Regions from separate parts of the Paenibacillus sp. PK3_47 genome, predicted to be linked through region 2. Evidence: predicted binding sites of a transcription regulator. Region 2 holds the regulator's gene; the other holds the start of a gene.
What was found. The regulator Rex, encoded in region 2, represses fermentation and respiration genes when NADH is low (regulators of the CRP and FNR family bind a similar motif). The targets are predictions, from matches to a motif close to TTGTGAAATATTTCACAA.
Positions count from the first base shown of each region.

Region 1: nirB (nitrite reductase large subunit NirB) is a predicted target of Rex. The motif match lies at 2,362-2,379, and genes of this name have one in related genera.

Region 1 covers NZ_CP026029.1:601,539-606,332, reverse strand. The annotation lists gene C2I18_RS02895 (hypothetical protein) at 1-539, shown strand, start outside; gene ric (iron-sulfur cluster repair di-iron protein) at 665-1,414, shown strand; gene C2I18_RS02885 (hypothetical protein) at 1,595-2,290, shown strand; gene nirB (nitrite reductase large subunit NirB) at 2,525-4,794, shown strand, end outside.
Region 2 covers NZ_CP026029.1:363,714-368,507, forward strand. The annotation lists gene C2I18_RS01690 (amidohydrolase) at 10-1,308, opposite strand; gene C2I18_RS01695 (redox-sensing transcriptional repressor Rex) at 1,295-1,948, opposite strand; gene dinG (ATP-dependent DNA helicase DinG) at 2,137-4,794, opposite strand, start outside.

The DNA of each region.
Region 1 (4,794 bases), 240 kb from region 2:
ATAAAGGGGATAACGATAGCGGCAGTGTGTTTCAAAAGTGGATTCAAAGCCCTTCGGGCTGGAAATGCATCGGTTGTGAGCGGCATTGTCTGGAGCCGGCGGCAGGACCGGACCGTCATGTCTCCGGTGAGCAGCGGCTGTTTACTTTTCACAACGGCATCAGGCAGAGTATGGTTCTGCAGGCTGTAATCTGGTCCATGTATGAGAACACCGTGCTGTTCCAGCACTTTTTAGGAGATGAAGCCTTTTTGGACGGGGACGATCTGGATACCATCTCCGCCTATTTCGTGCCTACGTATATGAACAAGCAAAGGCTGATTGATACATGCAAGCCCTGCAAGGAATATCAGGAACAAAATATCCGGGTATTCCAGGAATGGATCTCTGCTCCCGATCTGGTGCTGCAGTGGAATGGAGGCCTGACTGAGGGGCGATGGATGACTGGCGTATATGTGGACCATTCCCGTTTTGCCGGTCTCGGACCCTATTTGAAGGATGCGGCTGGCAAGCGTACTTATATGCAGGCTACAGTCCGGTAAGTTTTATTTTTTCGTTCAATAAAATTTTATATATTCAGTGCGCAAAATCACAAGCCGCGGGACCTCTCAGCGTTAAGGTGTAAGTGTAACAGAAACCTAAACCATAACGTGAGGGAGGGGCCATCATGACGGCCAATCAAATAAACGATACATTTACAGAAACTCCGGTGACTACGGAAACAGCAATCAGCTTCACTGCTGATGCCCTGGTCAGAGACATTGTCCTTCAATTTCCAAAAGCGGCGGATTATTTCAAAGGCCAGCGGATCGATTTTTGCTGCGGAGGTGTAAAGCCTTTGTCGGAGGCAGCCGAAGAGAAGGGGCTTAACACTGAGAATGTTATCCGCGATCTGAACAAGCTGCTGGAAGAGCATCCTGTGCTGGAATCGGATATTGCCTGGAACGATGCATCTTCTGCGGAGCTGATTGATTACATCGTCAACAAGCATCACCGGTATTTGCGTGAAGAGCTTCCTCTTATTGCCCAGAATGTGACGAAAGTGTTCCGTGTTCACGGTGAAGATTCACCGCATCTTGCAGAAATGTACCGGTTGTTCCACACCCTGCGTGAGGAGCTGCTGCAGCATACGGCCAAGGAAGAGGAATCCGAGTTCCCTGCTATGCTGGCCTATGACGCAAACCCGTCGCCTGAACGCCTGGCAGAGCTGAAAGGAATGCTGGGTACGCTGGAAGAGGAGCACGACGGCGCCGGGGAAATTTTGCGCGAGCTCCGCAGAGTGACGAATGATTTCACACCTCCAGAGCATGCCTGCACAACCTACCGTCTGACCTATGCCCGGCTCGAAGAGCTGGAAGGGATGACCTTTGAACATGTGCATCTCGAAAATAACATTTTGTTCCTGCGCTATCAGTAAGAACAGCATCCTTATTTTTTCTGAGTCCCTGCGGGGACTTTTTTATTGTGTATAAAACCCGTGTTATTAGAATTGAGAACCAGGCCTGTTTGCGTTATTCTTAAAGGACGAATACATAATTACTACAGGCCTGAGAAATTGCTGGAAGCTGTGCTCGGGCGGAATAAGGCGGTGCCGGGATTGTCCAGAACTTTTTTATTACGTATATGGTTAGGCTTCATCATTATTGCAACCGCAGGGGGCTGCTCAGCCTTTAATTCAGAAACTGCAGATGAGCATGCGGCGGCGGCGGCCGGTCCTGCTTTTTCACTGGTAATCGGTGATAATGACTTGACCGGAAGCGCAGGCAGGCAGCTCAGTGAAGCATACATTCAGGGAATTACTTTGGGTGAACTGCTGGAGAGCAGCGGTGTTGCGGAGTTTAGTGAGGACGGGGAGCGCATGGTGACCGTAAACGGAGTATCTTTAAGTCCGGAGATGGTCTGGGAGATTCAGGCCGGGGGCAAAACCGTCACGAACTGGAACAGCGTAATTATGCGGGACCAGACAATAGTAATTTCGGCTAAGCGTACAGAGGGCAAGGATCCGCTTCAGCCTGTAATTCTGAAAGTAAGCGGGGGAAGCGGTCAGCCGGAGCTTACGCACGCTTACGTGTATTCTTTTGCAGATGAGCTGACTGTAAGGAGCCTGCTGAAGAGCAGCGGAATAGTAGGGCTGTCCGAAAATAACAAAAGAATTCTCACCGTGAATGATTACAGCCCGCTGACAAGCGAAGAGTGGAAGCTTAAGGTGAACGATAAAGGGCTACTGAGCACAGGAATCGATATGAAGCTGCGACCTCAGGATACACTTGAACTTTCGCTCGTTTTACGTTAATTACCATATCATTTACAGCCAAGCTGCCGTATACTGTTTTAACGCGTGGCTTGGCATTTTTGAACTAAATTGTGTGAAAACATTCACATATAATGTGATTTCAATCACAAATGCTCTTCAAATTTAAAACGTATAATTTCACTATAAGAGATGTTCACATAGGAAATTAGAAGTTTCGAGGAGGGCCTTACAGTGACAGTGGAGAGAGAAAAGTTAGTATTGATCGGTAACGGTATGGCAGGCGTAGGCACAATTGAACAGATCCTTAAGCTGGGCGGGGCTTATGATATTACGATTTTTGGAAGTGAGCCGCATCCGAACTACAACCGGATCATGCTGTCCTATGTTCTGGAAGGCAGCAAAACAATTGAAGATATCATTCTTAACGACCGCCAGTGGTATGAAGACAATCATATTACTTTGCATACAGGGACTACAGTAGTCCGCATTGATGAAGAGAACCGTCAGGTTATTGCTGATAACGGAATGACAGTCCCATACGATAAAGTAATTATTGCAACAGGCTCGAATTCGTTCATCCTGCCTGTACCGGGCAGCACCAAAGAAGGTGTCGTCGGTTTCCGCGATATCGCTGATTGCGATGCGATGCTTGCAGCGGCGAAGCAGTACCGTACAGCCGCAGTTATCGGCGGCGGTCTGCTGGGGCTTGAAGCAGCCAAAGGGCTTGTGAACTTAGGGATGGATGTAACTGTAGTGCATTTGCTCGAAGATCTGATGGAACGCCAGCTCGACCACAATGCCTCGTCCATGCTGCAGGCAGAGCTGAAGCGTCAAGGTGTCAAATTTGCAATGGGCAAACAGACTGTGGAATTGACCGGAGATGAGCGGGTTAACGGCCTTCGGTTCAGCGACGGTACAGAGCTGCAGGCGGATTTTGTAGTCATGGCAGTAGGCATCAAACCCAATACGCAGCTGGCTAAAGACAGCGGCATAACCGTTAACCGCGGGATCGTCGTTAATGATTACCTGGAAACTTCGATGCCTGGAGTATACTCCGTAGGTGAATGTACAGAACACCGCGGAACCTGTTACGGCCTTGTAGCACCGCTGTTTGAACAAGGAATGGTGCTGGCCAAATATCTGTGCGGCGCTGCTACCCAGCCATATGAAGGCTCAGTTGTAGCCACCAAGCTGAAAATATCCGGTGTGGATGTGTTCTCGGCAGGGGAGTTTACTGAAACAGAAGAGCACACCGTCATTTCGGCCAAAGATGAATGGAAGAGAACCTACAAAAAGATTTTGCTCAAAGATAATGTTATTGTCGGCGCCGTTCTCTTCGGTGATGTAACAGAATCAGCCAATCTGCAAAAGCTCGTCAAGCAGGGTGCGCAAATGACCGACGAAATTTACGGCGAAGTCATGGGCACCGGATGCTGCGGCGGCGGGGCAGCCAAGAAAAGCATGTCTGTCGAAACGATGGCTGATGAAGAAATCGTCTGCGGCTGTAACGGGGTAACCAAAAAAGCGATTGTCGATGCAGTAACAGAGAACGGATTTACAACAGTGGATGAAATCAAGGCATGCACCGGAGCTACCCGCTCCTGCGGCGGCTGTAAGCCGGTGGTTGAACAGATTCTGCAGTTTGTACTTGGCGACAGCTTTGAGCAAAGCGCGAAGCAGGGCATTTGCAGCTGCACTACACTGAGCCGTGACGAGATTGTAGCAGAGATTACAGCCAAAGGTCTGAGAACCACCAAGGAAGTCATGAATGTACTGGGCTGGAAACAGGCGGAAGGCTGCTCCAAGTGCCGCCCTGCCGTGAACTACTACCTGGGCATGATTTATCCTGACACACATGAAGATGAGAAGGAATCGCGCTTCGTTAACGAGCGGATGAGCGCCAATATTCAGAAGGATGGCACCTTTACCGTAGTACCACGGATGTATGGCGGGGTAACAACACCGGAAGATTTGAAGAAAATTGCCGATGTATCCCTGAAATATGATGTAAAAGTAGTGAAGGTAACCGGCGGACAGCGCCTGGATCTGATCGGTGTCAAGAAAGAGGATGTGCCTAAGGTATGGGAAGAGCTGGATATGCCTTCCGGATACGCTTATGCCAAATCCCTCCGTACTGTAAAAACCTGTGTCGGATCACAGTTCTGCCGTTTTGGAACACAGGATTCCATGGGTATGGGTGCACTGCTTGAGCGTAAATATGAACGCCTTGACTTCCCGGCCAAATTTAAAATGGCAGTCAACGGCTGCCCGCGGAACTGTGCAGAGTCCTGCACCAAGGATATCGGTATCGTCGGAAACGACGGAGGATGGGAAGTATTCATTGGCGGTAACGGCGGGATTAAACCGCGTATTGCAGATTCCTTCTGCAAAGTCAAAACAGATGACGAGCTGGTAGAGATCTGCTCGGCAGTTATGCAGTATTACCGTGAAACTGGTAACTATCTGGAGAGAACCTCCGAGTGGGTGGAACGGATGGGTCTGGAAAATATCCAGAATGTCATTCTGAACAATGAGGATAACCG
Region 2 (4,794 bases):
TTCCTTATATTACCGTTTCAGCAGCCCTTCAAAGGTCTCCTGGGCTTTGCGGCGGATTTCTTCCTCATCCAGGGTCAGGCATTGACCGTGCTTCACAACCTGCAGACCGTTCACCCAGACATGCTCCACATCCTTGGCACTGGCCGAATAGACCACATGGGACAGAAGATCCGTATGCGGCAGCAGATGCGGCTGATCGATATCGATAGCGATAAAATCCGCCTTCATTCCCGGTGCAAGCCGGCCCACATTGTCGAGGAACACCGACCGGGCACCGTATTCGGTAGCCATCAGCAGCGCCTCAGGTGCCGGAACCGCTGTCGGGTCTCCGCTTACCCCTTTATGAATGAGAGCAGCGAGACGCATTTCTTCAAACATGTCCAGGTTATTGTTGCTGGCCGCACCGTCTGTTCCAAGAGATACGGGAACACCGGCTCTCAACAGCTCCGGCACACGTGCCACACCGCTGGCGAGCTTCAGGTTACTTCCCGGATTATGCGAAACCCCGACCTTGTAGCGGGCGAGAATGTCAATTTCCTCATCGTTCAGATGAACGCCGTGAGCGATGATTGAAGGACGCGTGAACATTCCCAGCTTCTCCAGGTGAGCCACAGGGCGCAGGCCGTAATCAGCCGCATTCTGCTCTACTTCATGACGGGTCTCGGACATATGTGTATGCATCGGCAGATCCAGATCATGGGCTGCCTGTACAAATTTCACGAAAAAGTCGGGAGGACAGGTATAAGGGGCATGCGGCGACATCATCGTGGTAATTCTGCCGTCCGCCTTGCCGTGCCAGTCTTGTGCAAACCGGATGGCTTCCGCGAGCTTATGGTTCTGCACATCCTCCGGGCACAATCCGATGACACCGCGCATCAGCACTGAACGGATGCCGGATTGCTCAACTACCCGGGCTACCCGGTCCATATGGTCATACATGTCCAGGAAGGTGGTTGTACCGCCCTTGAGCATTTCCAGGACAGACAGAGCTGTACCCCAGTATACATCTTCACCGGTGAACTTTTCTTCCATCGGCCACATTTTTTCCTGCAGCCAGGCCTGCAGCACCATATCATCCCCGTAGCCGCGCAGCAGGGACATTGCCGCATGACCGTGCGTATTGACCAGACCAGGCATGAACAGGAGCCTGCTGCCGTCTATCGTGCTCACACCGTCTTCAATAACGGGCTTCTCTTCTCCTATGTACGTTATCAAATCGTTTTCTATAGTCATGTATCCGTTCAGAACCGGCTGATGGCTTCCCGGAACCAGAAAACGTCCGTTAATGACTGTCTTATTGCTGCTCATTTGCTGTTTCTTCCTTTCCATCGTGCAAATAATAGGCCAGACTCTGCAGATCGGTCGTAAAATCGGCCGCATGTATCCGGATATTGGACGGGGTCTTCAGGATAACCGGGGCAAAATTCAAAATGGCTTCAATCCCTGACTCCACCAGAATATCTGCTACAGCCTGGGCTTCACTGTCCGGTACCGTAATAATACCGATGCGGATTCCCTGCTCACGGATCGTTTTGCCCAGCTCTTCCATAGGCTGGACCGTCAGAGAGTTGATCTTCTGCCCGATCTTGGGTGCGTAAGAATCAAATACGGCTGTGATCTTCATCGTATCCTTCAGATAAGCATTGTAATTGGACAGGGCGTGACCGAGATTACCGGCACCTACCAGAGCCACGTTGATCTGCTGGTCCAGCTTGAGGATGTGGCGGATTTTTTCGATCAGGTAAGAAACATCATAGCCGATGCCCTTGCGGCCAAAATCACCAAAATAGGCCAGGTCCTTGCGGATCTGTGCCGGATTCAGGTCGAGCTTCTGCCCCAGCTCCTGGGAAGACACGGTAGCGATTTCACGCTTTTGGAGATCATTCAGGAATCGCAGGTATACAGGAAGTCTGCGGACAACCGCCTCAGATATTTTTTCCGATTTCATGTATTCTCCTCCTAATGTAAGATGAACAGTCAATATATAGATCATAACCGTTAATGCGGTGAACCTTATGTTACCAGGAACACATCTCACAAAGCACCGCACTAACGGACTAAAGACAATGATATAAATATAAACAATGGCATGACGGGTTAATCAGCAGGCGGCAAGCCGCCAGCATTAGCAGTCGTTCAGGAAGCGCCGCCGTCATCCAGCCATTCCGCAATCCGCGGAACCATCTGATCGGTCAGCATATGCTCCATCTTTGGTCCCGGCAGCGAATACAGGAAGTACTTGCCGTAATTGGACTCAATCACTCTCGTATCATAGACGATGACAATTCCGCGGTCCTGGGCGGTACGCACCAGACGTCCGAAGCCCTGCTTGAACCGGATCACCGCCTGCGGCACAGACATTTTCATGAACGGATTTTTCTTCTGGGCCTGCAGCAGCTCCGCTTTGGCTTCGGCCAGCGGATGGTTAGGCGGCTGGAACGGCAGTCTGACAATCGCCAGGCAGGTCAGCGCCTCACCGGGAATATCTACGCCTTCCCAGAAGCTGCTTGTTCCAAGCAGCACTGCGGCCGGACTGTCCTGGAAACGCCGGATCAGCTTGTTGCGGCTGCCGCCCTCGACGCCCTGGCCCAGCACGGCAATTTCTTCTGAAGCAAGCACCTCCTTGAGCGGTTCATACACCTGCCGCAGCATGCGGTAGGAGGTGAACAGCACGAGCATGCGCCCCTTGGTAGCCACTGCCGCTTCGGCCAGGGAATGGACAAGCTTGTCGACAAACCTGGCATCGCCTATGCTGCCCTTGACGCTCGGAAAATCACGCGGAATAACAAGCAGCGCCTGCTCCCGGTAATTAAACGGGGAAGGCAGCAGTGCCGTCATCAGACGGTCCTGTTCAGCCGCTTCATTAAGACCGAGGTTGTCAATCATGAATTGGAAGGACTTGTCGACAGAGAGCGTGGCCGAAGTCAGCACAATGCTCTTTTTCTTATCGAAGAAAAGCTCCTTCAGCTGGCCGCTGACATCTACAGGTACAGCATACAGCTGCAGCGACTTGCCGCGGTAGTTCCCGCTGCCTTCCATCCAGTAGACATTATTCTCATCGTTAAGGCCCATAAAGAAACGGATCTGTTCACGGATAGACGCCAGGTCCTTGAACAAGCCGCTGATATCTGTGACCAGGCTGTCTGAGGACGACTGGCTCTCGCTCTCCCGCATCTCACTGAGCATCTTGTCACCCTTGCGGATGATATCACTGAGACTCAGATGCAGTGTATTTTCAAGCGGAGCGAGCTCCTCCCACTCCTTGGGCTTTCTGCCGGGATGGAGGCGGGTAACAAGCTGTCCGGCTTCACCTGCGGCTGCGTCGCTGCGTTCAGGGAGCATGGCGAACAGCTTGTCGCTCAGCGTGTCCCAGGTCTCCTTGACTGTCAGAAGATCAGGGTAGATCCTGTCGATCGTACCGCTCCACTCCGAAGCCTGCTCGCTGCCTGAAGACTGCAGCATCTGGCGCAGCGCCGGCAGCTGACCGCTGCGGCTGTCCTTATAGAGCCGGGTAAGCGTGTGGGCCACAGTGAAATATTTCATCTGCATTCCAAGATGCTTGCCGGCCACATCCTCCAGATGGTGCGCCTCATCGATGACAAGGTGCTCATAAGCAGGCAGCAGCTGGTGTCCCGCCTTCACATCCGCGAACAGCTTGGAGTGATTGGTAATGACAACGTCAGCAATTCCGGCTTCATGCTTGGCCCGGTGATAATAACATTTGCGGAACCACGGGCAGGCACGGCCCAGGCATGAATCCGTGTCACTGGCCACGGTCTCCCAGAAATCGCCGCCCCTGCCGTTCAGATTCAGCTCCTCATCGTCGCCCGACTGCGTCTGGGTCAGCCAGACTAACATTTGGGCAGCCGTGAGCGCTTCTTCCCTGGGACTTACGAAGTCCTTTTTATTTATTTTATGTTCAAACTTGCGCAGACACAAATAGTGCCCTCTTCCCTTGAAGATTGCGGCTTTGAACGGAAACGGCACGACGCTCGTCAAAAGCGGGAGATCGCGCTCGCGCAGCTGGTCCTGAAGATTGATCGTATGCGTACTGACCATCACCTTCTGATCGGTGCGGACACTCTGGTAGATCGCCGGCAACAGATAACCCAGCGATTTGCCGGTACCTGTACCTGCTTCTATCAGCAGATGTTTGTCCTCCTGAAGCGCCGTGTTGACCTCACGGATCATAATCTCCTGGGCCTCCCGGCTTTCATACTGCGGCAAAGCATCCTTCAGCCGCTTGGTCACTTCATCCATATAGTCCGTAAAGGATACGTTGTCTACAGGATTTCCGGGCATATCCTCCCTTGGCGGCGCCAGTTCAGTCCAATCGCCGACGGCAAGTGCCAGCTGACGGTGAAAGGTCAGATCGCCTTCCGGCTGAAAGGTCTCCATTTCCCGTTCCTGCTGCAGTCCTTCAAAGAACCAGGCCAGGTCGCTGTCTTCCCCCTGAAACAGCTCGTTAATCCGCTGTACGGTCAGCAGAGGCAGGCTGTACAATTCTTCCAGACACTGGAGAAGCACAAGCGCTGTTGCTTCAGCATCGCTATCCGCCTGGTGGGGACGTTCATGCGTAATCCCGAAATGGGCACTCACTGCACCAAGCTGGTAGGTCGATAATGAAGGAAAGCATATTTTGAGAAAATCGATCGTATCCAGAATCCGCCCCTGAAACGGCAAATATCCACATCGGTCAAGCGCATTCTGCAAAAAATGAAAATCAAAAGCTACATTATGCCCGACGAGCACCACATCATCAAGCAGCGGGACAAGCTCCATCATCATCTCATC